2 regions of the Streptomyces sp. NPDC056600 genome follow, and region 1 is predicted to be linked to the other one. Evidence: riboswitches for the same ligand, from Rfam matches in the RefSeq annotation. Region 1 holds a riboswitch; the other holds the start of a gene.
What was found. A riboswitch is a leader RNA that binds a small molecule or an ion and turns the genes downstream of it on or off. The one in region 1 is predicted to bind glycine.
Positions count from the first base shown of each region.

Region 2: another riboswitch for glycine. It lies ahead of gcvP (aminomethyl-transferring glycine dehydrogenase); the one in region 1 lies ahead of gcvT (glycine cleavage system aminomethyltransferase GcvT).

Region 1 covers NZ_JBHTVQ010000011.1:67,930-82,597, forward strand. Annotated here, with positions in the region: gene ACFRAV_RS08660 (enhanced serine sensitivity protein SseB C-terminal domain-containing protein) at 317-1,102, opposite strand; gene ACFRAV_RS08665 (enhanced serine sensitivity protein SseB) at 1,258-2,031, opposite strand; gene ACFRAV_RS08670 (AAA family ATPase) at 2,115-2,789, opposite strand; glycine riboswitch at 3,074-3,196, shown strand; gene gcvT (glycine cleavage system aminomethyltransferase GcvT) at 3,363-4,535, shown strand; gene gcvH (glycine cleavage system protein GcvH) at 4,643-5,020, shown strand; gene glyA (serine hydroxymethyltransferase) at 5,026-6,297, shown strand; gene ACFRAV_RS08690 (L-serine ammonia-lyase) at 6,471-7,838, shown strand; gene ACFRAV_RS08695 (hypothetical protein) at 8,044-9,237, shown strand; gene ACFRAV_RS08700 (hypothetical protein) at 9,291-9,932, shown strand; gene ACFRAV_RS08705 (nucleosidase) at 9,976-10,557, opposite strand; gene ACFRAV_RS08710 (glycoside hydrolase family 25 protein) at 10,744-11,304, shown strand; gene ACFRAV_RS08715 (spore photoproduct lyase family protein) at 11,404-12,600, shown strand; gene ACFRAV_RS08720 (EF-hand domain-containing protein) at 12,736-12,948, opposite strand; gene ACFRAV_RS08725 (MerR family transcriptional regulator) at 13,023-13,955, opposite strand; gene ACFRAV_RS08730 (ATP-binding protein) at 14,158-14,664, opposite strand.
Region 2 covers NZ_JBHTVQ010000053.1:730-15,397, forward strand. Annotated here, with positions in the region: gene ACFRAV_RS23775 (DNA polymerase IV) at 1-901, shown strand, start outside; gene ACFRAV_RS23780 (PRC-barrel domain-containing protein) at 945-1,316, opposite strand; glycine riboswitch at 1,444-1,539, shown strand; gene gcvP (aminomethyl-transferring glycine dehydrogenase) at 1,724-4,609, shown strand; gene ACFRAV_RS23790 (DUF5999 family protein) at 4,704-4,892, opposite strand; gene ACFRAV_RS23795 (hypothetical protein) at 5,197-5,790, opposite strand; gene ACFRAV_RS23800 (glutamate--cysteine ligase) at 6,375-7,889, shown strand; gene ACFRAV_RS23805 (CPBP family intramembrane glutamic endopeptidase) at 8,100-8,840, shown strand; gene ACFRAV_RS23810 (PhzF family phenazine biosynthesis protein) at 8,850-9,668, opposite strand; gene ACFRAV_RS23815 (DMT family transporter) at 9,834-10,859, shown strand; gene ACFRAV_RS23820 (pyridoxamine 5'-phosphate oxidase family protein) at 10,989-11,675, opposite strand; gene ACFRAV_RS23825 (aminotransferase class I/II-fold pyridoxal phosphate-dependent enzyme) at 11,699-13,030, shown strand; gene ACFRAV_RS23830 (LysR family transcriptional regulator) at 13,116-14,033, shown strand; gene ACFRAV_RS23835 (pyridoxamine 5'-phosphate oxidase family protein) at 14,078-14,545, opposite strand.

The DNA of each region.
Region 1 (14,668 bases):
ATACCTAGCTGAGATCTGAACAGCTGACGAACCCGGCAAATCACCTGTAGCGGTGGGCCGTTCGGAGGCCGCGTTACACGATGGAAACGTCCGGGATGTCGCCCGCGAGCTGCACGAACGTGCGGGTTCCCTGGCCGTGCGCGGGAGTTGCCGGGCGTCTCGCGGCCGCGGGGCCCGGCGGTCCGGGCGACGGGCCGAACACCCGGCTGTCTCACGGCAGACGCCGACGGGGGTCGCGACGGACGACGGCGACGCCGACGGGCGTCGAACGGTGGAGCGAGGGGAACGAACGGTGGGGCGAGGGTAACGGCGGCGGTCAGCGCACGGCCGGGTAGCCGTACCCGCCGCGGCCCGAGCCGGCCGGCCCGTGGGCCTCGCGGTCGTAGAAGGGACGGGCGTTGGCCCGCATCCAGAGCGCGACCGGGTCGTGTTCGTCGGCCATGGCGACCGTGGAGACGGCCAGCCCGTCCGGCACCACGCCGACCGACTGGCTCATCATCGCCCGCACCGACTCCACCGCCGCCGGCGACGTCTCGTACACGTCGAGGCCGACGGCGAGGTAGGGCGCGCCGAGCGCCGGCTGCACCCAGGCGCGGCGCAGCGCCCGCACCGCCGGGGTGCGGTGGGCGTTCTGCACCAGCAGGGCGTAGAACTGGGGCACCTCGATGGCCGGTTCGGACAGCCGCAGCGGCCCGGCCGGCTGACGGTCGAGGCCGGCGACGATCCGGCGCAGGTCCAGCCACGGGATGCCGACCCCGCCGCCGGGGGCGTGCGGGTTGAGCCACAGGCCGTGGTGGTCGGGGTAGAGGCCGCGGGCCGCCTCGAGGGCGTCGGTCACCTCGTAGCCGCGCGTCCAGCCGCTGGCGGACAGCTCCTGGTCGGAGGTCACGCAGGGGACGTAGAAGTACCCGTCGACCTCCATGCTCCCGTAGCGCGCGTCGGGGGCGCCGGACCGGCCCTGCCACAGCAGCATCCACAGCCGGCCGGCGGACGGGTTCGCGAGGGCGCGCAGCAGCGCCTCGTAGGCGTCATAGCGCCCGGGCGTCACCTGGCGCAGCATCTGCTCCACCTGCCCGGCGGCGGCCGTGCCCGACGCGCTCACCTCAACCAGCCCTTCGCGAAGACATTGGTTCCGCCCCATCGATGTCCGACAGCGAGTGTTCGACCGGGATTATGAAACCAGCTTAAGCCGGGTGAGAGACACCACCTTGACCGAGCCGTGAGGTCCCGGGCGATTTGCCCCGTCAGGGCGCCCGGTCACAGGGCGCCGAAGAACGGCCGCACCTTGGTGCGCAGGTAGTCGCAGACCGGGTCCGGCACGGCGTCCAGCAGCACCAGGTTGACGGGCCAGGGCACCGGGTGGCGGCCCAGGGCGCGGCCCAGCGCCTCCAGCGGCAGGGCGCGGGCGTCGCCGGAGGGGGCGTCCCAGGTGGTGAGTTCGACGCCGACGAACAGCGCGGGCTCCGCCGTCTCGACCGCGGCCAGGCAGCGGCGGGCGCTCGCGACCACCCCGAGGGCGGCGAACTCCTCGGAGGCGGCGCGCAGGAAGTCGACCGGGTCCTCCTGCCAGTCCGGCTCCCGGAGGCGGACCCGGCCGCCGCTGCCGGCGCCGCCGGGTCCGGCGGCGCGGCACAGTTCGGCGACCGCCTCCGGGGTCAGCGGCAGCCCCACCGCGCCGTCCGGGTTGACGACGATGCCGACCTCGGGCGGCAGGCCGCGGGCGAACTCCACGACCGGGGCGATGGTGAACGACATGTGGGAGCCGACCACGCGCTGGAACTGCTCCTGGGAACTGAAGACCGGCACGAAGGTCTGGCCGCCCAGGTCGACGGTGGGCAGGTCGAGGCTGACGCTGTCGCGGCCGCCGCCCTCGGGCAGCGGGATCCACACGAAGCTGCGGGTGAGCACCTCGAGCACCCTGGCGCCGGTGGCCGGGGACGCCGGGGCGGCCGCCGAGGCCGTCAGCACCTCCTCCAGCTCGTTGCCGGGCCATCCGCCCGCACGGGCCTGTTCGTCCGCCGCGAAGTTCATGCCTACCGCCTGGGGTTCTGCGCTGTCCGCTGCCGTCGTCGCGGTCCGTCCCGCCACGGCCGGCCGGACTGCGGTTGGTCAGACTACGGGACGGCCGCGGGCCGTTCGGGGGCGAACCCGATGCCCCGCAGCGAGCGCGCGGCGGAGCGGTCCAGCAGCACCGCCGAGCCGCAGTCCCGCGGCAGCAGCCCCCGGTCCCGGACGTCGGCGAGCAGCTGCCCGACCGCCCTGCGGTGCCGGGCGAAGGCGTACCGGGAGACGCCGCGCCCCCGCGCCCGCTGTCCCTGAAGGGCCTCGCCCGCGCTGACGTCGAGCAGCACGAGGCGCATCGCCCCGCCGCGCCGCCGCGCCGCGCGCCCCAGCCAGGAGCGGACCCAGCGCTGGGTGCCGCAGTCGTGCACCACCACCGGGCGCGGGCCGCGCAGGGCGCGCCGCAGGCCCGCGTAGTGGTCGAGCCGCACCAGCGGCCGGTAGACGGCGTAGGGCAGCGAGCGGGGCATCCGGGCGTCCCAGCGGTCCCGGGTGTCCTGGCTGTCGACCCGTACGGCGTCCTCTCCGACCACCCGCCGCATCATGGTCGACTTGCCGCTGCCCGGCAGCCCGGTGACCACCACCACGTCGTTCGCCCCGAAGGTCAGCCGCTCTCCGGCCGCGCCACGGGCCACGCCGCCGGGGCCGCCCCGCAGGTCGCGGACACTTCCCGCGGCCGTCTCCCCCGCCGCGCAGCACCCCGGCCGGTCCGCGCCCTCGGTCCGCACCCGCCCGGTCCGCGTCCGCTCGCCCGCCCAGGAGCGCGCCCGGTGGCGCGCCCCGGGGCCGGTCACGGGCACGGCGTACGCGGCGCCGGCGATCGTCCTCTTCACGTGGTCGTCCTCCCCCTCAGGTTCGGGACCTGGAGCATCCCCCTCGAGTGTAAAGAGAAGGTAATGCGCGGTCGTCTCATTTACGCCCGGTTCCCGCCACAGTCCCGCAACACACGGGGGTCCGCCAGGGCCCCGGAGGGCCGTGCGATGATGTGCGGGTCAACTGCATACCGGCCGCTTGAATCCGCGCGGGAGAGTCCCGGGGACCGGACCCATGTCTTCTCGGACGTGGCGTCGGCCCGGGCGCCGAAGGAGCAAGTCCCTCCCTTGAATCTCTCAGGCCCAGTCACCGCGCGGGCGAGGCACATCTGAAAAGCGGTCCGCCCCCGGGGCGGTCCCACCCACGGTGCAAGCTCTGGCCCCGGACCGTCATCCCGTCCGGCGTTCATGGCGAACCTCTCAGGTTCCGATGACAGATGGGGAGGAACACTCCACCGTCATGTCCTCGCCCGTACCGGGAGTCCGCCCATGAGCAGTTCCGACCTCCGCCACACCGCGCTCGACGCCGTGCACCGTTCGCTCGGCGCCACCATGACCGACTTCGCCGGCTGGGACATGCCGCTGCGGTACGGCTCCGAGCGCGACGAGCACAACGCCGTGCGCACCGGCGCCGGCCTCTTCGACCTCTCGCACATGGGTGAGATCACGGTCACCGGGCCGCAGGCGGCCGAGCTGCTGAACTTCGCCCTGGTCGGCAACATCGCCACCGTCGGCGCCGGCCGCGCCCGGTACACGATGATCTGCCAGGAGGACGGCGGCATCCTCGACGACCTGATCGTCTACCGCCTCGCCGACGCCGAGGACGGCTCCCCGGTCTTCATGGTCGTCGCCAACGCCTCCAACGCCCAGGTGGTCCTGGACGCGCTCACCGAGCGGGCGGCCGGCTTCGACGCCGAGGTGCGCGACGACCGCGACGCCTACGCCCTGATCGCCGTCCAGGGCCCCGCCTCCGCCGGCATCCTGGCCTCCCTCTCCCCCAAGCTCTCGACTTCGCTCGACCAGGGAGGTGCCCCCACCGCCGACCTCGACGGCCTGAAGTACTACGCCGGCCTGCCGGGCACCGTGGCCGGCGTGCCGGCGCTGATCGCCCGCACGGGTTACACCGGCGAGGACGGCTTCGAGCTGTTCACCGCCCCCGAGCACGCCGAGAAGGTGTGGCTGGCACTGACCGAGGCGGGCGCCCCCGCCGGGCTGATCCCCTGCGGCCTGTCCTGCCGGGACACCCTGCGCCTGGAGGCCGGCATGCCGCTGTACGGCCACGAGCTCTCCACCTCGCTCACGCCCTTCGACGCCGGGCTCGGCCGGGTCGTGAAGTTCGAGAAGGAAGGTGACTTCGTGGGCCGCGAGGCGCTGGCCGCGGCCGCGGCCCGCGCGGAGCAGAAGCCGCCGCGCAAGCTGGTCGGCCTGATCGCCGAGGGCCGCCGGGTCCCCCGTGCGGGCTACTCCGTGGTCGCGGGCGGCGAGGTGATCGGCGAGGTCACCTCCGGCGCCCCCTCCCCCACCCTGGGCAAGCCGATCGCGATGGCCTACGTGGACGCGGCGTACGCCGGCGCCGGCACGGCCGGCGTGGGCGTGGACATCCGGGGCACCCACGAGCCGTACGAGGTCGTGGCCCTGCCGTTCTACAAGCGCCAGAAGTAACCCTTTCCGTCGCACACGTCGCACATCCCGTCCGACACCCCCCTTTCCTCCCTTTCCCGGTTCTTCCGGACCTTCGGAAACTCCCCGCGTACAGGAGAATCTCTGCCATGAGCAACCCCACGGACCTGCGCTACAGCAAGGAGCACGAGTGGCTCTCGCCCGTCGAGGACGGCGTCGCCACCATCGGCATCACCAAGTTCGCGGCCGACGCCCTCGGTGACGTCGTCTACGCCCAGCTTCCCGAGGTCGGCGAGTCCGTCTCCGAGGGCGAGACCTGCGGCGAGCTGGAGTCGACCAAGTCGGTCTCCGACCTCTACTCGCCGGTGTCCGGCGAGGTCACGGAGATCAACGAGGACGTCGTCAACGACCCGTCCCTGGTGAACTCGGAGCCCTTCGAGGGCGGCTGGCTCTTCAAGGTCCGCCTCTCCGAGGAGCCGACCGACCTGCTGACGGCCGACGAGTACACCGAGTTCGCCGGGAACTGAGCCTGATGTCGACCCTGAACACTCCCCTGCACCAGCTCGACCCCGACGTCGCCGCGGCGATCGACGCCGAGCTGGCGCGCCAGCAGTCCACCCTCGAGATGATCGCGTCGGAGAACTTCGCTCCGGTCGCCGTCATGGAGGCCCAGGGCTCGGTGCTGACCAACAAGTACGCCGAGGGCTACCCCGGCCGCCGCTACTACGGCGGCTGCAAGCACGTCGACGTGATCGAGCAGATCGCGATCGACCGTCTCAAGGAGCTCTTCGGCGCCGAGCACGCCAACGTGCAGCCCCACTCGGGGGCCCAGGCCAACGCCGCCGTGATGCACGCGCTGCTGAAGCCGGGCGACACGATCATGGGCCTCAACCTGGCCCACGGCGGGCACCTGACCCACGGCATGAAGATCAACTTCTCCGGCCGGCTCTACGAGGTGGTCCCGTACCACGTCGGCGAGGACGGCCAGGTCGACATGGCCGAGGTCGAGCGCCTGGCCAAGGAGTCGCAGCCGAAGCTGATCATCGCCGGCTGGTCCGCCTACCCGCGTCAGCTGGACTTCGCCGCGTTCCGCCGGATCGCGGACGAGGTCGGCGCGTACCTGATGGTCGACATGTCGCACTTCGCGGGCCTGGTGGCCGCGGGCCTGCACCCCAGCCCGGTCCCGCACGCGCACGTCGTCACCACCACGACGCACAAGACGCTCGGCGGCCCGCGCGGCGGTGTGATCCTTTCCACGGCCGAGCTGGCCAAGAAGATCAACTCCGCGGTCTTCCCCGGCCAGCAGGGCGGCCCGCTGGAGCACGTGATCGCCGCCAAGGCGGTGGCCTTCAAGGTCGCCGGCTCCGAGGAGTTCCAGGACCGCCAGCGCCGGACGCTGGAGGGTTCGCGGATCCTCGCCGAGCGCCTGGTCCAGGGCGACGTGACGGCGGCCGGGGTCTCGGTCCTGTCCGGCGGCACGGACGTCCACCTGGTCCTGGTCGACCTGCGCGACTCGGAGCTGGACGGTCAGCAGGCCGAGGACCGGCTCCACGAGATCGGCATCACCGTCAACCGGAACGCGGTCCCCAACGACCCGCGCCCGCCGATGGTGACCTCCGGTCTGCGGGTCGGCACCCCGGCGCTGGCCACCCGCGGCTTCGGCGCGGAGGACTTCGCCGAGGTCGCGGACGTGATCGCCGAGGCCCTCATGGCCCCGACGCCGTTCCCGGCCGACACCGCGACCGCCCTGCGGGTGCGGGTGGAGGCGCTGGCCGCCAAGCACCCGCTCTACCCGTCGCTGTGACCACTCGGACACGGTAGGTACGATTTTCGTACCACCTGGGGTGTTCCGTACGATTCCTGTACGTCTCGGGGGCGTCCGTCCACCATCACCCGGTGGGCGCGGCGCCCCCGCGCCCTTCCCCCGCACGTCCCGTGCACCTGTACCGCCAGCCAACGATTCAATGAGGAGTCGACGTGGCCGTCTCGGTCTTCGACCTGTTCTCGATAGGCATCGGCCCGTCGAGCTCCCACACCGTGGGCCCGATGCGCGCCGCACGCATGTTCGCCGCCCGTCTGCGCAACGAGGACCTGCTGGAGGCCACCGCCTCCGTCCGCTGCGAGCTCTACGGTTCGCTCGGCGCCACCGGCCACGGACACGGCACCCCCAAGGCGGTGCTGCTCGGGCTGGAGGGCGACTCGCCCCGCACGGTCGACGTCGAGTCCGCCGACGAGCGCGTCGAGAAGATCAGGCAGACCGGCACTCTGCGCCTGCTCGGCGAGCAGGAGATCCCCTTCGACTTCGACGCCGACCTGGTGCTGCACCGCCGCGAGGCCCTGCCGTACCACGCCAACGGCATGACGGTCGCGGCCTACGACCACGCGGGCGCCCAGCTGCTCCACAAGACCTACTACTCGGTCGGCGGCGGCTTCGTCGTCGACGAGGAGGCCGTCGGCGCGGACCGCGTGAAGCTGGACGACACGGTGCTGAAGTACCCGTTCCGCACCGGTGACGAGCTGCTGCGCCTCACCAAGGAGACCGGGCTGTCCGTCTCCTCCCTGATGCTGGAGAACGAGAAGGCCTGGCGTACCGAGGAGGAGATCCGCGGCGGCCTGCTCGACATCTGGCGGGTGATGCGCCAGTGCGTCGACCGCGGCATGTCCCGCGAGGGCATCCTCCCCGGCGGCCTCAAGGTCCGCCGCCGGGCCGCCGTCACCGCCCGCCAGCTGCGCGCGGCCGGCGACCCGCTGGCCCACTCCATGGAGTGGATCACCCTGTACGCCATGGCGGTCAACGAGGAGAACGCGGCCGGCGGCCGGGTCGTCACCGCCCCCACCAACGGCGCGGCCGGCATCGTCCCCGCCGTCCTGCACTACTACCTGAACTTCGTCCCGGGCGCGGACGAGGACGGCGTGGTGCGCTTCCTCCTCGCGGCCGGCGCGATCGGCATGCTCTTCAAGGAGAACGCCTCCATCTCCGGCGCCGAGGTCGGCTGCCAGGGCGAGGTCGGCTCCGCCTGCTCGATGGCCGCGGGCGCGCTCGCCGAGGTGATGGGCGGCTCCCCCGAGCAGGTCGAGAACGCCGCCGAGATCGGCATGGAGCACAACCTGGGCCTCACCTGCGACCCGGTCGGCGGCCTGGTCCAGATCCCCTGCATCGAGCGCAACGGCATGGCCGCGGTGAAGGCCGTGACCGCCGCGAAGATGGCGCTGCGGGGCGACGGCTCGCACAAGGTCTCCCTCGACAAGGTCATCAAGACCATGAAGGAGACCGGCGCGGACATGTCGGTCAAGTACAAGGAGACGGCGCGGGGCGGGCTCGCGGTCAACATCATCGAGTGCTGACCGGGCGTCGGGCGGCCGGTCGGGCACGGCTAGGCTCACCCGCCTGAGGCCGCTCCGGGGAGGGGGCGGCCGGGGTGCCGCTCCTCGCGGGGCGGCGAGGGAGGGGACGATCGTGGGCCGATCCGCGGGAGCCGTGCGCAGGGGGGCGGTGAGCCGACCCGCGGGAGCCATGCGCAGGGGGGCGGTGGGCCGACCCGCGGGATCCGTGCGCGGGCGACTGGTGGCCGCCGCGCTGGCCGTGGCCCTCGGGGCGGCGGGATGCGCGGCCGACCCGCGACCGGGCGCGCCCGCCCCGTCGGGCTCGGACGGCAGGGCGTCGGGGGTCCCCCCCTCCCCTCTCTCGTGGGAGTTCACGCACCTCGCGGACTTCGACGGCACCCTCACCAGCTTCGCCGCGCTCGCGGAGGACGACGTGTGGGCGGTGGGCAGCGAGAACGTCCTCCCGGCCGACCCTCATCTGCTGCACTTCGACGGCACCAGGTGGAAGGACGAGCCGCTGCCCGACGCCCTCGGTGAGGCGAAGTTCAGGCTGCGGTTCGAGGTGATCGGTGAGCGGGAGCTGTGGCTGGGGCCCGCGGACCGGGCCGACGAGGCCGCTTCCTGGGCCAGGTGGGACGGCACCCGCTGGTCCGCCGTGCCGAATCCCCCGCCCGCCCCGGTCGGGGACCTCGAGGCGGCGGGTCCCGACGACATCTGGGCCCTCTCCGAAGGACAGACCGCCCTGCACTGGAACGGCGCCCGCTGGAACTCGGTCCCGCTGCCGTACCCCGCAGCCGACCTCGCGGTGGCGGGGCCGGACGACGCCTGGGCGGTCGGCCACCGCGGCACCGGTCCGGGCACCGAGCCGGAGGGCGGCCTGCCCTACACCCAGCCGGCGACCATGCACTGGGACGGTGCCACCTGGAAGCCGGTGGCCACACCGCTGTACCGCTTCGACGACCCGGTCCCGCCGGAGGCCGGCGCGAGCCTCGACCAGGTCTTCGTGCTCGACGGCGGCGAGATCCTGGCCCATGGACGGCACAGCTACAACCACGGCGAGGTGGAGAACGAGCCGCCGGACGAGGCCGTCCGCCTGCGCTGGGACGGGGAGAAGTGGGTGGAGCGGCAGACCCTGCCCGACCGCTGTGACGGGATCCCGGCCGCCCAGGACGGTGAGGGTCTGTTCCTCCTCAACGGCAGCCGGTACCTGACCGAAGACGGCCGCTGCCTGAAGCTGCGGTCCCCTCGTCTGCCCCTGTCGACCGGCGCCCGCAAGGACTCCCGGCAGTCGCTGTCGCTGGAGGAGATCCGCAGGGTGCCCGGCACCGAGGAGTGGTTCGGCGCGGGACACGTCCAGGTCAACCAGTCCGGCGATCCCTTCGGGGCGCCCGTCGTGGTGCGCCTGAAGCGTCGCGGCTGAGAAGGTCGCGACTGAGAAGAGGGCGGATGAACGGAAACGGGACACCCGGCCGGGTGAGACCACGGACGTGGGCGACGGTGGCCGCGCTCGTGGTGGGCGTGCTCGTCCTCGTGTACGCGGGGACCACTGGGCAGAGGAACCAGGGCGCGGGCGGTCCGGTCGCCGCCGGTCCGGCCTCCGAGGAGTGCGCCGAGCTGCGGGAACTGGACTTCGCCGGCCCGGACGACACCCCGACCCTGCTGATCTCGTCGCACGGCACCTCGAACGACGGGGAGGGCGGCCCGGTGCGCTTCCGCGCGAGTCTGCGGCTCGGCACGGGCGAGCGGCCGCTGGTGCTGGGGGCGCTGGAGGCCACCGTCACCGTGTGCGCCCCGCACACCCACGGGCTGCTGGCCCGGGCCGAGGGGCTCACGCCCCGTGTCACCAAAGAGGGCGAGGACCGGAAGGCCGACGAGGCAGGCGGACTCCGCCTCAGGTCCGGCGGGTGGACCGACCTGCGCGTCACCCTGCCGAAGTCGGCGCTGCGGCCGGGAATCTCCTTCGAGGACCTCATGCTCAGCGACCCGCCCCGCAGCAACGACGCCGCTGACTACCCCGTGCTGATCGTCACCCTTACCGCCCCCGGGCTGCCGGGGCCCCTCGTCGCGGGCAGCTGCTCGGAGGCGTGCGCGGAGCTCCTGGGCCGCTCCGTCTGACGGCCGCGGCCACGGCGGGGCGCGGCGGGGTGCCTGGTTCCGGCTACGCCTCGACGTTGTCCTCCGCCCAGCGGGCCAGTTCCACCGCGCAGGCGGCGACCGACTCGCGCCAGGTGCGGGCGGCGCCGTCGCCGGCGTCGTCGCTGACGTGCTTCACCAGGCGGATCGGGACTCCGGCCTGCCGGGCCACGTGGGCCAGGGCGTAGCCCTCCATGTCGACGAGGGCGGCCTGCTCGGCGAGACGGTCGCGGGCGGCGTCGTCGGAGATGAAGCTGTCCCCGGTGGCGAGCACGGGGCCCTCGCCCTCGCGCAGGGTGATCGGCGCGCCGTAGACCTCGCCGGTCAGGCCCGCGAGCAGCCGGGAGTCCAGGTCGTGCTGGATCACCTCGGCGATCACGTGCGTGCCGGTCCACCCGGGCCGCAGCGCCCCCGCCGTGCCGAGGTTCACGACCTCGCGCGGCAGCACCCCGCGCCCCAGCACCCCGGCCAGCGCCGCGGCGGCGTTGACCTTGCCCATGCCGGTCAGCAGCACCGGAGCCCCGGTGCGCAGCAGCTCCGCCGCCTCCTCCTTGACCGCCAGGACGAACAGGGGGCGGTCGGGGGACATCTCGCCGATCAGTTCCATGACGTCAACGGTACGTGCAGCTCTGGGCAGGATCTTCCGGGGTCGTGTGCGCTCACGGATGCCGCGCGAAGCGGGATGCCCGTAAACCTCCCGATAGATGCCGGTTGCACGCGTCAGTCATGTCCGCAAGGGGAATGCTCCCCTCAACCCCTCTCATCCCGGAGCAACTTGAGGGAGACCCCCCACATGCTTCATGGCATCGACGTCAGTTCGCACCAGTCCGCGTCGTACGACACCGACGGGCTCGCCTTCGTGATCGTCAAGGCGACCGAAGGACGTTCCTACGTCAACCCCAAGATGGAGGCGCAGGTCGAACGCGCCCGGGAGGCCGGACTGGTGGTCGGCTTCTACCACTTCCTGTGGCCCGGCCACATCACCGAGCAGGCCGAGCACTTCGCGGAGCAGGACCTGGTGGAGCCGGGCGATCTGCTGGCCTGCGACTGGGAGACCACCAGCCGCGGGACGCGGGCGAGCAACGCGGAGAAGGACCGGTTCATCCGGAAGGTCAAGTCGCTCAAGCCACGCAATCGCACCCTCCTGTACTGCAACCGGACCTTCTGGCTGCGGCACGACCGGACCTCGTACGCCGGCGACGGGCTGTGGATCGCGCACTACGGCGTGGCCAAGGGGAAACCGGGGGTCAAGGCGAAGTGGCTGGTCCACCAGTACACCGACGACCCGGTGGACAAGAACGTGGCGCGGTTCCGCAGCGCGGACGCCCTGCGCGAGTGGGCGGAGAGCGCCTGAGCGACCCCCTCCCTCACCCTGAGTCACCGTCGTCTCACCCGGCAGCACTCCGCGTAAGGTCGAAGGAGAGCCGATCGCGACAGGGACAGGAGCAGGGCTGTGGACCGGACCCCGGCCGGGTCCTCCCCGAGGACCTCGGAGACACCGGAGCAGCAATCGCTCTTCGACTGGGCGGACGTGGAGGACGCGGCCCCCGCCGCGCCGCCGCCGGGCGGCGCCTTCCGGGACGGTCCGGAGGCCCGGCGGATGCTGGACGTGCGCGAGGTGTACGCGGAGCCCGCAGCCCTCGCCTCCCCCCGCGGCCGGCAGATCCTGGCCCGCCTGCCGGGGGTGCCCGTCACGGAGGTGCCCGGTCACTGGCGCATCCCCTCGTTGCACGGCAACGACGGGAACGTCGCCCGGTGGGCCCGGGTGAAGACCGAGACCCTGGTGCTGGGCGTCAAGCAGACCCTGGCCACCCGCCCCAACGGCAGATCGGCCGACTGGATCGCGCCGGGCGCCTCCAACGGCTGCGCCATGGCCTGTGCCTACTGCTACGTGCCGCGCCGCAAGGGCTACGCCAATCCGATCACGCTGTTCACCAACATCGAGGCGATCGTCGCCCACGTCGGCCGTCACGTGCGGGCCCAGGGCCCCAAGCGGGAGCCGAACCAGTGCGACCCCCTGGCGTGGGTGTACGACATCGGGGAGAACGGCGACTGCTCCGTCGACGCGCTGGTGAGCGACAACACGGCCGACCTGGTCGCCGCGTTCCGCCGGCTGCCCACCGCGAAGGCGTCGTTCGCGACCAAGTTCGTCAACCCCGACCTGCTGGCCCTGGATCCGCAGGGCCGGACCCGGGTGCGTTTCTCGGTGATGCCGGCCTCCGACTCACGGCTGCTGGACATCCGCACCAGCCCGGTCGCGGACCGTGTCGCCGCCGCGGCCGACTTCCTCGACGCCGGCTACGAGGTCCACTTCAACCTGTCCCCGGTGGTGCTGCGTCCCGGCTGGCAGCGGGACTGGGCCGAGCTGCTCGACCACATGGACGACGTGCTGCCCGCCCGGGTCAAGGAGCAGGCGGCGGCCGAGATCATCATGCTCACCCACAACCAGCAGCTGCACGAGGTCAACCTGGGCTGGCATCCCCGGGCCGAGGACCTGCTGTGGCAGCCCGCCGCCCAGGAGACCAAGCGCTCCGAGAACGGCGCCGTGAACGTGCGCTACGCCCGCGAGGTCAAGCGCGACGCCCTGCTCCGGCTGCGCGAGATCATCGCGGTCCACGCCCCGTGGCTGCGCGTCCGCTACGCGTTCTGACCGTGGAGGGCGGGGCCGGAGGTGGCCCTGGTCGCCCCCGGAACGCGGAGCCGCCCCGGGGAACGCGGAACCGCCCCGGCCGGCGAGGGCGCGGGGCGGTTCCGACGGCCGGTGGGCCGGTTGATCAGGACGTCGTCACTTGGACAGGTACGCCCAGAACTCGTCGAAGGAGAGGAGCTTGTCGCCGTCCAGGTCGCGCTGGGCGATGATCGTCGCGGCGACCGTCTCGGTGACGTTCCAGTCGCCGGCCTGCGCGAGCGCCTTCTTGAACTCGGCGGCGGTGACGAAGCCGTCCCCGTCGGCGTCGAGCCGGTCGAACTCCTTGCGTGCTTCCTGGATGTCCGCCATGCCGGACCCTCCCCTTCGTGCCGTGCGCGCGTCCGTGATGACGTCTGCGTCCATGTCTGGTTGACGCAGAAAGATTATCCGGCCGCACGCGCGCGCAGAGCGGCGACCACCCAGCCGAACTCCTCCCGGTGGTCGGCGTCCGGCCCCCGGCCCTTCACCACGGCCAGCAACTCGCGGTAACGCGAGAGTGCGTCCGTGGTGTTGGCCTCCAGGCGGGCCAGCACCGCGGTCAGGTCGGCCTCCTCGCCGAGCAGCTCACGCAGCACCTCCCCGGCCTCGGGCGACTCGGGGGCGACGCCCCGGCGGCGCGCGTCGGAGGCGAGCTGGACCAGGCGCCGCATGAACCACATCGAGGCGCCGGCCGGGGTCTCCCCCGTACGGTCGGCGGCGTTGAACTCGGCGGCGGCGCGCATCCTCGCGCGGAACTCGGGGTCCTGCAGCAGCTCCGCCAGCTCGACCCACGCGTCGACCTGCTCGGGCGTGGGATCGTCGGGCAGGTCGGCCGCGGCGCCGCGCATCCGCTCCCTGATCACCGGGTCCGCGGTGTCCAGGCCCTGGAAGGTCTCCTCCACGAACTCCTCGATGACGCGGGCGCGTTCGGCGGCGGACAGTCGGGCGAGCTTGTTCATCAGGGTCATCTCCTCGGTGGTCGAACCGCGGTCGGCGACGGTCGACAGCACCGCCCGGGTGATCCGCAGCGCGCGGATCTGCGCGTCCAGGGCGGCGACGTGGCGTGCGGCCACCTCCGCGGCCGTGGCCTCCCCGGTCACCACCCGGCGCACGTCCCCCAGACCGAGGTCCAGTTCGCGCAGGGTGCGGATCAGCTCCAGGCGGGCGACCGAGGCGGCGTCGTACAGGCGGTAGCCGCCGGTGGAACGGGCCACCGGCGGCAGGACGCCCTCGTCCGACCAGTAACGGATGGTGCGTACCGTCAGGCCCGTGGCGCGGGCCAGGTCGCCGATGGTCAGCAGGCTGTCGTCGCCGCCCAAGGTGCTGTCGTCGGTCATGCCGCCGAGTCTGGGGTCTCCACCCGCTGGAGACTCAACCGGCACGCGCCCGATCCGTCCGCCCGGCTCCGGAGGCCTGTCGGCCGAACCCTGTCGACCGAGCCCCGTCGGTCACACCAGGTCGACCGGACGCCGTCGATCACACGCCGAACCCTGTCGGCCGGATCCCGTCGGTCGCACCCCGTCGGCCGGACCCCGTCGGTCAGACCCGGTCGGCGACCCGCATCTCGAACCACGTCCGCTTCCCCCGCGGCAGCAGGTCGACGCCCCAGCGGTCGGCCATGCGGTCGACGAGGAACAGGCCGCGGCCGCTCTCGTCCAGCGCCTGCACGGGCAGAAGGCAGGGCAGCCCCCGGGAGGGGTCGCGGAGTTCGAGGCGGATCCAACCGCGGCGGCGGCGCATGCGCAGCCCGTACTGGGCGGCGCCGGTGTGCCGGACGGCGTTGCCCTCGAGTTCGGAGACGAGCAGGGTGCAGTCCTCGGCGAGCTTGGGACCCAGCGCCCAGTGGCGCAGGACGACGATCTGGACCAGCCGCCGCGCGGTGCCCCGGGACTCGGGGCAGGTCGGCAGGACGACCTCCGTCTCGGCCGGGTTGCCGTAGTGCACGAGGGCCGTCAGCGCCCGCTCGTCCTCCACCGCGGGCGACCAGCGCGTCACGGGTACGCCGCCCGGTGCCCGTGACTGCTCGATGCCTTCCAGCCCCGCCATGTCC
Region 2 (14,668 bases), on a different contig from region 1:
GGCCCACGGACAGGGCCTGTACGCCATGGCGCTGGCCCTCGACACCCGGCCGGTGGTGGCCGAGCGGGAGACCAAGTCGGTGTCCGTGGAGGACACCTACGACGTGGACATCCACGACCGGGTGCGGATCCAGGTGGAGGTCCGGCGGCTCGCCGACCGCTGCGTGCGCAGACTGCGCGACGGCGGCCACGCGGGGCGCACCATCCAGCTGAAGGTGCGGCGCTACGACTTCTCCACGCTGACCCGCTCGGAGACCCTGCGCGGTCCGACGGACGATGCCGCGGTGGTTCAGGAGGCGGCGGCGCGGCTGCTGGAGGGGGTCGACACGACCGGCGGGGTGCGCCTGCTGGGAGTCGGCGTCTCGGGCCTCGCCGACTTCACGCAGGAGGACCTCTTCGCCCAAGCCGCGCAGGCCGCGCAGGCCGCGCAGGCCGCGCAGGCAGCCGAGGCCGCGCAGGCCGCCCCTGCTGCCCGTGAGGCGCCCGCGGGGGAGGGTGCCGGAGGAGAGCGGAAGGCCGGCGGTTCCGCGGTCGAGGACGACGCGGCGTACCGGTCGCCGCCCGGGCGGGAGCCGTCGGTCGAGCGGCCGGCGCCGCGGTGGCCCGCCGGGCACGACGTACGGCACGCGGTGCACGGACACGGCTGGGTCCAGGGCAGCGGGCTGGGACGCGTCACGGTGCGCTTCGAGACGCCCACGTCACCGGCGCCCGGGAGGGTGCGGACCTTCGCGGTCGACGATCCCGAGCTGGAGCCCGCCGACCCGTTGCCCCTGGTCGAGGCGGAGCCCGAGGCGGCTGCCGGGGGTCAGGACGATGCCGCTTCGTCCGGGACCGGGGCGAGCCCGGCGAAACCGGTCGCGGCGGCCGCCGGTGGCGGGAAGGACGACGGGGCGTCCGGCTGAGACGGCGGCCCGCCGGCCCGGCCCGGCCGGACGGCGGCGAGGATCAGGCGTCCTCCTGGTCGGGCAGGTGGCCGAAGTCGCGGTCGGGGATCGCGGCGGGAGGCTCGACGTCGAAGCCGTAGTGACGGTAGAGGGAGAGTTCCTGCTCGGGGGAGAGGTGGCGGCCCACCCCGTAGCCGGGGGCGTCCTTGATGTGGGCGCGGCCGTAGGGGACGCGCAGCGCGCCCTCGACCAGTTCGCTCGTCTCCAGCGGGACGAAGACGTCGCGGCCGAAGAGCCCGGTCCGCACCGCCGCCCATTCGGGGGAACCGGTGGCGTCGTCGAGGTACACCTCGTCGACCGTGCCGATGCGGTTGCCGTCGCAGTCGAACGCCTTGCGGCCTATCAGGCTCCGGGGATCGATGTCTGTCCGCACGTTCCCTCCTTCTGGTCGCAGCTCGCTGACGCAGCACATCCGTCGGGACCACCAAAGTGCACTTTCCGGGCGGCGGCCACTCGAAAGCCCACTCCACAGCCTCGCTGGTAGGCTGGGCAGTGGCTGCTGACCCCGCGCGGGAGAGTCCTCCGAGAGTCTTCGGAGGCGCCGAAGGAGCAAATCCTCCCCGGAATCTCTCAGGCACACGTACCGCGCGGACGAGGTCACTCTGGAAAGCAGAGCGGCGCCGGTCCTCCGGATGTCCGCCGCTCTCACCGACGGTGAAAGCCGGGCGCCTCGGGCGGCCGGTGAAGCTCTCAGGTCGTGATGACAGAGGGGGAGGCCGTCGGGCACCCCACAGCCGTGGTGCCCCCCGAAGGTCGCGCAAGACCAGGAGGCCTCCGCCCATGACTGCCCCTCGCACCCCGCTCTCCCAGCTCGAGCAGGGCATCCCCTTCGAGCAGCGTCACATCGGCCCCGACGAGGGCTCCCGCGCCAAGATGCTGGCGCAGGTCGGCTACGGCTCGCTCGACGAGCTGACCGCCGCCGCGGTGCCCGACGTGATCAAGAACGCCGACGACCTCGACCTGCCGGGCGCGCGCACCGAGGCCGAGGTGCTGGCCGAACTGCGGGAGCTCGCCGACCGTAACCAGGTCCTCGCCCCGATGATCGGCCTGGGCTACCACGGCACCTTCACCCCGCCGGTGATCCTGCGCAACGTGATGGAGAACCCGGCCTGGTACACGGCGTACACGCCCTACCAGCCGGAGATCTCCCAGGGGCGGCTCGAGGCGCTGCTCAACTTCCAGACCATGGTCGCCGACCTGACGGGTCTGCCCACCTCCGGCGCCTCGCTGCTCGACGAGGGCACCGCGGCCGCCGAGGCCATGGCCCTGTCGCGCCGGGTCGGCAAGAAGAAGAACGGCCTGTTCCTGGTCGACGCCGACGCGCTGCCGCAGACCGTCGCCGTGATCGAGACCCGCGCCGAGCCGACCGGGGTCGAGGTCGTCGTCGCCGACCTCTCCCAGGGCATCCCCGCCGAGATCGCCGGCCGCGAGATCAACGGCGTGCTGATCCAGTACCCCGGCGCCTCCGGCGCGGTCCGCGACATCAAGCCGCTGATCGACCAGGCCCACGAGCTCGGCGCCGTCGTCACCGTCGCCGCCGACCTGCTCGCGCTGACCCTGCTGACCTCGCCGGGCGAGCTCGGCGCGGACATCGCCGTCGGCACCACCCAGCGCTTCGGCGTCCCGATGGGCTTCGGCGGCCCGCACGCCGGCTACATGGCCGTCCGTGAGCAGTTCGCCCGCAACCTGCCCGGCCGCCTCGTCGGCGTCTCGCAGGACGCCGACGGCAACAAGGCCTACCGCCTGGCGCTGCAGACCCGCGAGCAGCACATCCGCCGCGAGAAGGCCACCAGCAACATCTGCACCGCGCAGGTCCTGCTCGCCGTGATGGCCGGCATGTACGCCGTCTACCACGGCCCGGACGGTCTCAAGGGCATCGCCGAGCGCACCCACCGGTATGCCGACATCCTCGCCGCGGGCCTGAAGGCCGGCGGGGTGGAGATCGTCAACGAGGCATGGTTCGACACCGTCACCGCGCGGGTCGAGGGACGGGCCGCCGAGGTCGTCGAGGCCGCCCGCGAGCGGGGCGTCAACCTCCGCCTGGTCGACGCCGACCACCTCTCGGCCGCCTGCGACGAGACCACCGGCCGCGCCGAGCTGGAGGCCGTCTGGGCCGCCTTCGGTGTCGAGGGCGACGTCGAGGCGCTGGACGGCACGGCCGCCGACGGCCTGTCCGAGGGCCTGCTGCGCACGGACGTCTACCTCACCCACCCGGTGTTCCACCAGCACCGCTCCGAGACGGCCATGCTGCGCTACCTGCGCCGGCTCTCCGACCGCGACTACGCGCTCGACCGCGGCATGATCCCGCTGGGCTCCTGCACCATGAAGCTCAACGCCACCACCGAGATGGAGCCGGTCACCTGGCCCGAGTTCGGCGCGCTGCACCCCTTCGCCCCGGCCGAGCAGGCCGAGGGCTACCTGTCGCTCATCCGCGAGCTGGAGGAGCGCCTCGCCGAGGTCACCGGCTACGACAAGGTCTCCCTGCAGCCCAACGCCGGCTCCCAGGGCGAGCTGGCCGGTCTGCTCGCGGTCCGCGGCTACCACCGGGCCAACGGCGACCTGGACCGCACCGTCTGCCTGATCCCGTCCTCCGCGCACGGCACCAACGCCGCCAGCGCCGTGATGGCGGGCATGAAGGTCGTCGTGGTGAAGACCGCCGACGACGGTGAGATCGACGTCGACGACCTGCGGGCCAAGATCGAGAAGCACCGCGACCAGCTGTCGGTGCTGATGATCACCTACCCCTCGACGCACGGCGTCTTCGAGGAGCACGTGGCCGACATCTGCGCCCAGGTCCACGAGGCCGGCGGCCAGGTGTACGTCGACGGCGCCAACCTCAACGCGCTGGTCGGGCTCGCCAAGCCCGGTCACTTCGGCGGCGACGTCTCGCACCTCAACCTGCACAAGACCTTCTGCATCCCGCACGGCGGCGGCGGCCCCGGCGTCGGCCCGGTGGGCGTGCGCGCGCACCTCGCCCCGTACCTGCCGAACCACCCGCTCCAGCCCGCCGCCGGTCCGGAGACGGGCGTCGGCCCGATCTCGGCGGCTCCGTTCGGCTCCGCGGGCATCCTGCCCATCTCCTGGGCGTACGTCCGCCTGATGGGCGGCGAGGGCCTCAAGCGCGCCACCCAGGTCGCGGTCCTCGCGGCCAACTACGTCGCCAAGCGGCTCGAGCCGCACTACCCGGTGCTGTACACCGGTCCCGGCGGCCTGGTGGCGCACGAGTGCATCATCGACCTGCGCCCGCTGACCAAGGCCACCGGCGTCACGGTCGACGACGTGGCGAAGAGGCTCATCGACTACGGCTTCCACGCCCCGACGATGTCGTTCCCGGTCGCCGGCACGCTGATGATCGAGCCGACCGAGTCCGAGGACCTCGCCGAGCTCGACCGGTTCGTCGAAGCGATGATCGCCATCCGCGCGGAGATCGAGAAGGTCGGCGCCGGCGAGTGGCCGGCCGAGGACAACCCGCTGCGCAACGCCCCGCACACCGCGGCCACGCTGGCCGGCGAGTGGACGCACGCCTACGAGCGGGAGACGGCCGTCTTCCCGGGCGGCGTCTCCATGCCGGACAAGTACTGGCCGCCGGTGCGGCGCATCGACCAGGCGTTCGGCGACCGGAACCTGGTCTGCTCCTGCCCGCCGCTGGACGCGTACGACAACTGAGGGACCGGCTGTCCCTTCCCGCGCGGCGCCGAGCCGCGCGGGGTCAGGGCCGGTGGCGGTGCCGCCACCGGCCCTCCCGCTTTCCCGGCCGGGCTCAGACCGCGGTGGCGAACCGGTGCGGCGCGATGACGCGGCCGTCCGGCAGGAGCTCCCCGGTGTCCTCGAACAGCACGACTCCGTTGCACAGCAGGCTCCAGCCCTGCTCGGGGTGGTGCGCCACGAGGCGGGCGGACTCCCGGTCGGGGGAGTCGGCTGTCGGGCACGGCGGCTGGTGCTGGCACATGGTCGGGTTCTCTCGTTCTGTGGTGGACGCTTCGGCTTTCCTGTCACGGCTGTTCACGGCCGCCCCCCGTATGACGTCGTGCGGACAAGTTTCGCGCTCACGGCGGGCGTTCCGCAGGGTTTTCGCGGTACGCCCCCTCATCGGTTCAGGACGCACCGCCCGTGCGGTCGGTTCGTGCCCCGTGCGTAGATCTTCCGGGTGGTTCGAACGGGTGGTACGGGTCTGGTCACTTCGGGCCCGGCACGCGCCGCGCCCCCACGGCACGGGGGGCCGTGGGGGCGCGGCGCGTGGCGGTGGACGACGCTCAGGCGGCCGGGCGCAGGACCGGCGGCGGGCCCGCCGGGCCCACCCGGCGGGTGAGCAGCGGCAGCAGTTCCTCGACCCGGTGCGGACGGTGGCTGGCGATCCCCGGTGGGGCCGGGGCCAACGGGATCAGCAGGTCCAGGGCGTCGGGCAGCCCGGCCGCGGCGTCCGCCTCGGGGTCCGCGTGCAGCCAGAGCGTCAGCATGTACAGGCCCGGTACGGACAGCAGGCGGGGCTGGTACGGCTGTCCCGCCTCCTCGGCCTGACGCAGGGCGCGTTCGGTCGACATGACGTAGGGGCCCTCGAAGAAGTGGGAGAAGGCCCAGCCCTCGGCCGTCTCCAGGGTCTCCGCGGCGGCCACGGCGTGGTCGCCGGAGCGGATCAGGAAGCGCCACCCGGCGAGCCGGACGACGGGCGTCCCGTCCGCCGTGATTCTGTCCAGGACATGGACCGGCAACGGCAGTTCGGGGTTGAGGGGCCCCTGGGCGCCGCGCAGGGACGGCGTTCGGGGATCACGGACGGCGGCGGGTGTGCCGAGGGCCGCCAGTACGGTGCGCAGGGCGGCGGGCGGTGCCGGAGGGACATGCAGCGGCATGGTGGGTCGCCTCTCTTTCGACAGGCACGGTGGCGCGCGGGCGAGGGGTGGGGCGGGCGCTGTCTGCTGCCAGCTCGAGGGGGTCGGAGAGCCGCGCCGGACCGGTCGGATCACCCGGACCGGGCCGGCCCGATGTCACCTTCGGTGACGGGGCGCACGATCGTGGGCGCACGTGCTTCTCCGCCTCGTTTGCGCAGTTTATACGACCCGTGTTCACGGAGTGTTTCCGCTAGCTGTTTTCCATGTGAACGGCAAGTATTGTTCGCGCCGGAAATCCGTCGGGTTATGTTCCGATTTCCAGGACGCTTCCACGGGGTGACCTCGGGCGACGCCCGAAGCGGGGTCGGCCGGTTTTCGACGGCGTTTTCCCGGGCTTCCGGAACGCCGGAAACCAGGCCCTGGCGCATGCCGTGCGAATGTGCCGAATGGCGCTGGAGGTCAGCCTAACGGTCGGCGGGTCCTCATGGGGACGTTATCGATCGGCCAGGGCGGGCATCATCAGTTGCGGACCGGACGAAGACCCGGGCGACAGACAGACGGACACCGGCCGCACAGGCGGCCACCCATCCGAGGAGGACGCAGCGATGGGGGAGAAGGTCGAGGCAGGGTCGTTCGACCTGTCCGATCGCCAGCGCTACCGGGACAAGCTCCAGCGGTGCCTGGCGGGTCTCGAGCGGTTGCTGAAGGAGAGGCAGTTCGACCGGCCCAAGAATCTCATGGGCCTGGAGATCGAACTCAATCTCGCGGGATCCGACGGCATGCCGCGAATGATGAATGCGGAGGTGCTGGAACGGATCGCCAGCCGTGATTTCCAGACCGAACTCGCGATGTTCAACCTCGAGGTCAACATCGAACCGCACCGGCTCGGCGGGCAGGTATTCGACCAGCTCGCGGAGGAGCTGCGGACATCATTGGCATATGCCCACCGAAAGGCGGGGGAGGTCGACGCCGGGATCGTGATGATCGGCATCCTGCCGACGCTCGAGCGGGACGATCTCATCTCCGCCAACATTTCCGACGTCGATCGTTACACGCTTCTCAACGACCAGATCGTCTCAGCGCGCGGGGAGGACTTCGCGCTCGAGATCGACGGGGTCGAGAAGCTCACCACCACGGCGCGTTCCATCACTCCGGAGGCCGCCTGCACCTCGGTGCAACTGCATCTGCAGGTGACCCCCGAGCGGTTCCCCGACGTGTGGAACGCGGCGCAGGCGATCTCCGCGGCGCAGATCGCGGTGGGCGCCAACTCGCCGTTCCTGTTCGGCAAGGAGCTGTGGCGGGAGTCGCGGCCGCCGCTGTTCCAGCAGTCGACGGACACCCGGCCGCCGGAGCTCCAGGCGCAGGGCGTGCGGCCGCGGACCTGGTTCGGCGAACGATGGGTCTCCTCGGCGGTCGACCTGTTCGAGGAGAACCTGACGTACTTCCCGGCGCTGCTGCCGATCCTGGACGACGAGGACCCGATGGAGGTGCTCGACGCCGGAGGCACGCCCAAGCTCGGCGAGATGGTGCTGCACAACGGCACGGTGTACCGGTGGAACCGGCCGGTGTACGACGTCGCCGACGGGACGGCGCACCTGCGGGTGGAGAACCGGGTGCTGCCGGCCGGGCCGACGGTGATCGACGTGGTGGCCAACGCCGCGTTCTACTACGGGCTGGTGCGCGCCCTCGCCGAGGAGTCGCGACCGGTGTGGACGCGGCTGCCGTTCGAGTCGGCGGCGGCCAACTTCGAGGCGGCCTGCCGCTACGGGATCGACGCGCGGTTCGAGTGGCCGCGGCGGGGACGCATGGGCGGCACGCAGCAGGTCGAGGCGGTCACCCTGGTGCTCGAGGAGCTGCTGCCGCTGGCGCACGCGGGTCTCGAGGCATGGGGGATCGAACCGGCCGACCGCGAGCTGTACCTCGGAGTGATCGAGGAACGGTGCCGCCGGAGGGTGAACGGCGCCTCCTGGCAGGCGGCGGTGTTCCACACGGCCCTCGAGCGCGGGATGTCGCGGCAGGAGGCGCTGGCCGCGATGACCCGCCGGTACGCGCAGCTCCAGTGGGAGGGACAGCCGGTCCACACCTGGCCGCTGGGCCTGCCGGAGCCCGGGGAGGGGTAGGTCCCACCCCCGCCGCGCCGCCCACCCGTCGCGCCACCCACGCGCCGCCCCCCTGACGCCGCCCCCGGGCCGCGTCAGGGGGGCGGCGCGTCGGCGTGTCGTCGGGGCTCTGGCAAGCTGTGGGGCCTGTGGTGCGTGCGGACGGAGGCGCGGGTGACGGGGACGACGGGGACGGGGTCCGGGATCGGGGTCGAGACGGTGCCGCGGCGGATGCTGCGGGACGAGACGTTGCTGGTGCTCGCCGTCTCCCTCGGCGCGAGCGCCGTGGCGGCGGTCATCAGCTTCGTCGGGTCGCTGACCCGGCCCGGCGGCCTGAAGGACCAGGCGGCCACCCTCAACGCGTCCGCGGCGCCCGGTCGCCCCTGGCTGGACCTCGCCTGGCAGCTGTTCGGCATCGCCTCCGCGCTCGTCCCCGTGCTGCTGGTCGCCCACTTCCTCACCCGTGAGGGCGGGAGCCTGCGGACCCTCGGCCTCGACCGCACCCGACCGTGGCAGGACCTCGGGCGCGGCGCCGCCGTCGCCGCGGTGATCGGCAGCACGGGCATCGCCTTCTACCTGGCGGCGCGGGGCCTCGGCTTCAACCTCACCGTGGTGCCCGAGGCGCTGCCGGAGGTCTGGTGGAAGTTCCCCGTGCTGATCCTCTCCGCCGCGCAGAACGCGGTGGTGGAGGAGGTCATCGTGCTGGGCTACCTGCTGCACCGGCTGCGCGGCCTCGGCTGGAGCCCGGGCGCCGCGCTGGCCGCCGGCTCGGTGCTGCGCGGGAGTTACCACCTGTACCAGGGCATCGGCGGCTTCATCGGCAACATGGTCATGGGCGTCGTGTTCGTGCTGCTGTACCGGCGGTGGGGCAGGGTGGGACCGCTGGTGGCGGCCCACACGCTGCTCGACGTCGGCGCGTTCGTCGGGTACGCGCTGCTCGCCGGGCGGGTGGACTGGCTGCCCACCGCCTGACCCGCCCGGTCAGGGGGCGGGTGCGAGGAGCTCGCCCTCGACGACGGTGACGGCCCGCCCGGTCAGCAGGGTCCGGTCGCCGCGTACCTCGGTGCGCACCAGGCCCGAACGGGCCGACGCCTGGAGGCCGGTGAGGTCCGGGCGGCCCAGGCGCTCCGCCCAGAAGGGGGCGAGGGCGGTGTGGGCGCTGCCGGTCACCGGGTCCTCGTCGATGCCGACCCTGGGGAAGAAGCACCGAGAGACGAAGTCGTGGCCGGCGGCCGGGTCCGCGGGGCGGGTCGTCGCGATGACGCCGCGCTCCGAACAGCGGGCCAGCGTCTTGAAGTCGGGGCTCAGCGCGAGGAGGGTGCGTTCGTCGGCGACCTCGACCAGCAGGTCGCCCACGTCCGGGCCGGTGTCCAGGACCGTCAGCGGCTCCGCGCCGAGGGCTTCGGCCAGCTCGGCCGGGGCCTTCGCCGGGGTCAGCGGGGCGGTCGGGAAGTCGAGGGTGATCCAGCCGTCCTTGGCCGGTGTCGCGGTCAGGACGCCGCTGAGCGTGGCGAACCGGACCGGCCCCTGGTGGGCGCCGGTGGTGTGCAGGACGTGCGCGGTGGCGAGGGTGGCGTGCCCGCACATCCTCACCTCGGTGGCCGGGGTGAACCAGCGCAGGGCCCAGTCCGCCTCGCCGCCGCCGGGCAGCGGGTGGGCGAAGGCGGTTTCCGCCTGGTTCATCTCCAGCGCGACGTTCTGCAGCCAGGCGTCGTCGGGGAAGGCGTCGAGCAGGAGGACCCCGGCGGGGTTCCCTGCGAACGGGCGGTCGGTGAAGGCGTCGACGAGTCGGATACGCATGCCAGGACGTTAGCCGGGCCCCGGCGGGGTGCGACAAGGCCAATCGCGGGCGGGTGGACCCGGTGGCGCCGGGCCGCCGGGTCCACGGGGGCACGGGCAGGGCCCCGCCCGAGGCGTGAGACAGCAGCCATCGAGGATGACGGTGCTGTCACCTGCTGTCATCATGTGTCGGTGCGTGACTCAGGAATCGGTGTGGTGCGGTCCGGGAAGGGCGCGGGACTCACTCTCGCCGTCCTGTCCGCGGTGACCTTCGGCGGATCGGGTGTGGCGGCGAAACCGCTGATCGAGGCGGGGCTCGCCCCGCTGGAGGTGGTCTGGCTGCGGATCACCGGGGCGGCCCTGGTGCTGCTGCCGGTGGCCTGGCGGCACCGGGACCTGCTGCGGCGACGGCCCCTGATGCTGCTCGGCTTCGGCATGTTCGCCGTGGCGGGCGTCCAGGCCGCGTACTTCGCGGCGATCTCACGGGTCCCGGTCGGCGTGGCCATGCTGGTGGAGTACCTGGCGCCCGCGCTGGTGCTCGGCTGGGTGCGGTTCGTGCAGCGGCGTCAGGTCGCCCGCGCGGCCGCGCTGGGCGTCGCGCTGGCGGTGGCGGGACTCGCCTGCGTGGTGGAGATCTGGTCGGGGCTCGGCTTCGACCCCCTCGGCCTGCTCCTGGCGTTCGGGGCGGCCTGCTGCCAGGTCGCCTACTTCGTCCTCGCCGACCACGGATCCGACGGGGAGCGCGAGGCGCCCGACCCGCTCGGCATGATCGCCTTCGGGCTGCTCGTGGGCTGCCTGGCGATCACCCTGCCGGCGCGGCCGTGGGCGATGGACTGGCAGGTGCTGACCGGGACCGTCGACATGAACGGCGCCGCGGTGCGGGCGTGGGTGCTGGTGGGGTGGATCGTCCTCGTCTCCACGGTGCTCGCCTACCTCACCGGCGTGCTCTCGGTACGGCGGCTGTCGCCGGCGGTCGCGGGCGTGGTCGCCTGCCTCGAGGCCGTGGTGGCCTCCGCGGCGGCCTGGCTGCTGCTCGGCGAGAACCTGGGGGCGGTGCAGATCGCGGGCGGCGTGCTGGTGCTGGTCGGCGCGTTGATCGCCCAGTCGTCCGCCCCGGCCACGCCGGCGGCGGAGCCGGTGGCCGGCGGGACCGGGACGGTCGCCGCCGCCACCGAACCCGAGGCGAGGGTCGGGGACGCCGGGCGGCCCTGAGGTCCGTCCGCGGTGACTCCGTGACGTCGGCGTGCCCTGCTGTCCGGCCGCGCGGTGACCGGGGGGTCGGGCCGTGGAGGAACGGGGCCCTCCACGGCCCTCGGGGGGCAGGCCGGCACGGCCGCGATGTCAGGCCAGCACGGCCGCGATGTGGGGCGGCAGTTCCGCGCCGGGGACCAGGGCCTCGTCGGGGAGCGGGGCCTCGTAGCCCTTGCGGAGGGGGAGGACGCCCGCCCAGTGGGGGAGGCCCAGGTCCTCGGGTTCGTCGTTGACGCCGCCGGTGCGGATCTTGGCGGAGACCTCGGTCAGGTCCACCCGCACCACGGCCGTGGCGGCCAGCTCCTTCTTGTTCGCGGGACGGCTCTGCGCCGAGCGGCCCGGGACCACGTGGTCGACCAGGGCGTCGAGCGCCGCGCGCCGCTCCTCGGGGTCGGTGACCTGGTGGGCCGTGCCGTGCACCACCACCGAGCGGTAGTTGACCGAGTGGTGGAAGGCCGAGCGGGCCAGGACCACGCCGTCGACATGGGTGACCGTCACGCAGACCGGCATCCCCGGCTCCTCGCCGTGCGCCTCCCCGGCGCCCCGCATCGGGCGCGAACCGGTGGAGCCGTGCAGGTAGAGCCGCTCGCCGACCCGCGCGTAGATCGTCGGCAGCACCACCGGGGCGTCACCGCGGACGAATCCGAGGTGGCAGACCCAGCCCTCGTCGAGGATCGCGTGCACCACGTCCTTGTCGTACGAGGCGCGCTGCGGCGCCCGGGTCGGGACGGTGCGCTCGGTGGGCGTGTACTGCTCCCCCTGCATGGCGTTCTCCATTGTACTAGTGCATAATGTTCTTTGTGCTAGGAGAATATAGGATCGCAGGTCGTCGCGCCACGGAGATCGCCGCCGACGTCGAACAGGCGGTGAGCGCCGGGGTGCTCCAGCCTGGTCAACAGCTCCCGCCCATGCGGGAGTTGGCCGAGGAACTCGGGGTCAATCCGAACACCGTGGCCGCCGCCTACCGGACCCTGCGGGAGCGCGGGGTGATCGAGACGGCGGGCCGCAAGGGGAGCCGGGTCCTGCCCAGGCCCGCCACCACCGGTCGCGACGCGATCGACGTGCTGGTGCCGGAGGGGGCGCGCGACGTCTCCCGGGGCAACCCGGACCCCGCGCTGCTGCCGCCGCTCGCTCCCGCCTTCGCGGCGGCCGCGGCGCTGGCCGACCGGGCGCCCGTGCTCTACGGGGACGACCCGCTCGACCCCGATCTGGTGCGCCTCGCCCGCGCGGACCTCGCCGCCGACGGGGTGCCGGACGGACCGGTCGCCGTGACCTCCGGCGCACTCGACGCGATGGAGCGGGTGCTGGTCGCCCATCTCCGGCCCGGCGACGCGGTCGCCGTCGAGGACCCGGGCTGGGGCAGTGTGTTCGACCTGGTTCCGGCCCTCGGGCTGCGGGCGGTGTCCGTCGGCGTGGACGACGAGGGACCGCTTCCGCAGGACGTGCGGCGCGCCCTGGAGGACGGCGCCCGGGCGCTGGTCGTGACCGCCCGGGCGCAGAACCCCACCGGTGCGGCGGTGGGCGCGGCACGTGCCGGGGAGCTGCGGGAGGTGCTCGGGCGGCACCCGCGGACGCTGCTGATCGAGGACGACCACGGGCACGGCATGGTCGACCTGCCGCTGCACCCGCTGGCCGGGGTCACCAGCTCCTGGGCGTTCGTCCGCTCCGCGGCCAAGACCTACGGGCCGGACCTGCGGCTCGCGGTGCTCACCGGTGACGCGGTCACCGTCGACCGGGTACGCGGACGCCAGCGGCTGGGCCCCGGGTGGGTGAGTCGGCTGACGCAGCGGGCGGCGGTGGAGCTGTGGACCGGCGGCGCGGTGGACCGGGCGGCCGTCGCGGAGTCCTACGGGCGGCGGCGAAGGGCGCTGATCGGTGAGCTCGCCCGCTGCGGGGTCGAGGCGCACGGACGCAGCGGCATGAACGTGTGGATCCCGGTCTCCGACGAGACGGGCGCGGTGGCGGGACTGCTGCAGGCCGGGTGGGCGGTGGCGCCGGGGGCCCGCTTCCGGACGGTCGCCGGGCCGGCGATCCGGGTGACCGTCTCCACGCTCGAGGAGGCAGACATGCCGGAACTGGCCCGCGCCGTGGCCCGCGTCCTGAACGGCGACACGACGCGGGGATACGTCTGATGCCCGTCCCCGCTCCGGCGCCTCCGGCGACCGTGGGCCGGCGAGGACACCGGGCCGGTTCCCCTGGCCTCGTAGCATCGCCGCCATGATGAACCTCGAACGCCTGCGGGTGCTGGACGCCCTCGCGCGGCACGGGACCGTGGGCGGGGCGGCCGAGGCGTTGCACGTGACGACCTCGGCGGTCTCCCAGCAACTGGCCAAGCTGGAGCGGGAGACCGGGGAGAGACTGCTGGCCCGGCACGGCCGCGGAGTGCGGCTCACCGACGCGGGGCTGCTGCTGGCCGGGCACGCGGCGCGGATCCTCGCCCAGGCGGAGCGGGCGCGCGCCGAACTCGAGGCGCGGCGCGGGACCGTGGCGGGCGAGCTGCGGGTGGCGGCGTTCCCGACCGCCGCCCGGGGCCTGCTGCCGGGCGCCCTGGCGGCGCTGCGGGCCCGGCACCCCGGGCTGCGGGTGCGGTCCTGGGAGGTCGACCCCGGGGCGGCGGTGGTGGGGGTGGCCCGCGGCGACCACGACCTCGCGGTGGTGCTCGACTGGCACGACCGGCCGCTGGCCGTCCCGGAAGGGCTGCGGACGGCCTCGCTGCTCGACGACCCCGCCGAGGCGGCGCTCCCCGCCGGGCACCGGCTCGCGGGCACGGTCGAGATCGACCTCGCGGAACTCGCCGGCGAGGAGTGGATCACCTGGGGAACGGGGGAGTTCTGCCACGAGTGGCTGCTGGCCACGCTGCGGGCGCGTGGCGTGGAGCCGGACATCGCCCACCGGGCGCCCGAGACGCACACCCAACTCGCCCTGGTGGCCGCCGGTCTGGGCGTCTGCGTGGTGCCGGCGCTGGGGCGCGAGCCGGTGCCGGCCGGCGTGGTGACGGTTCCGCTGCGGCCGCGGGTCTCCCGTCACGTCTACGCGGTCTGGCGGGGCGACGCGGACCGGCGGCCGGCCATCGGCGCGATCGTCGGCGCACTCCGCGCGCAGGGCGCTCGGGGCGGGGGAGCCGTGCCTGCGTAGGACGGGGGAGCCGGCCGCCAAGTCCTCTGCCCCCGCCCGCGAGTTCAGCCCCGGGGGAGCTTGCGGAAGTCCCAGGAGGCGACGGCCTCGGGGGTGAGGCGGATCCACGCGTGGCGGTGATCGTGCGGAAGCGCCTCCAGACCGAAGTACTTCCGCGCGAACAGGGCTTCCACCCTCTCGAGTTCGGGGAACGGCTCGCCGACGCGCGGGATCTCGCCGACGAACTCGGCCGTGCCGGAGAGCTCCGCGCCGCGCAACTCGCCGTACTCGTCACCTGAGTCGACCACCACCGCGACCCGGAGGTCCTTGCGCAGGTCGGCCCAACGGCGGCTGCGCGTCAGGGAGTACAGCCACAGCGAGGAGCCGTCCCAGACGAACCAGAGCGCGCTGACGTGCGGCGCGCCCTCCGGTGAGACCGTGGCGACGCGGCAGGTGCGTTCCGTGGTGAGGAACGCGTCCAGCTCCTCGGCGGTCATCATGATCTTCCGGCCACGTCGCTGTGTCGCTGCCATCTGCTCCCTTTCCGGGGGGTTGTTGCCGACCCGCACACTCTCACCTCGTCCCCGGCCGGCGGGCAAGGGGCGTCGGCCCGTGTCGCCGACGGTCCCGGCAGGTCGGGACCTTCGGCCCTGAGG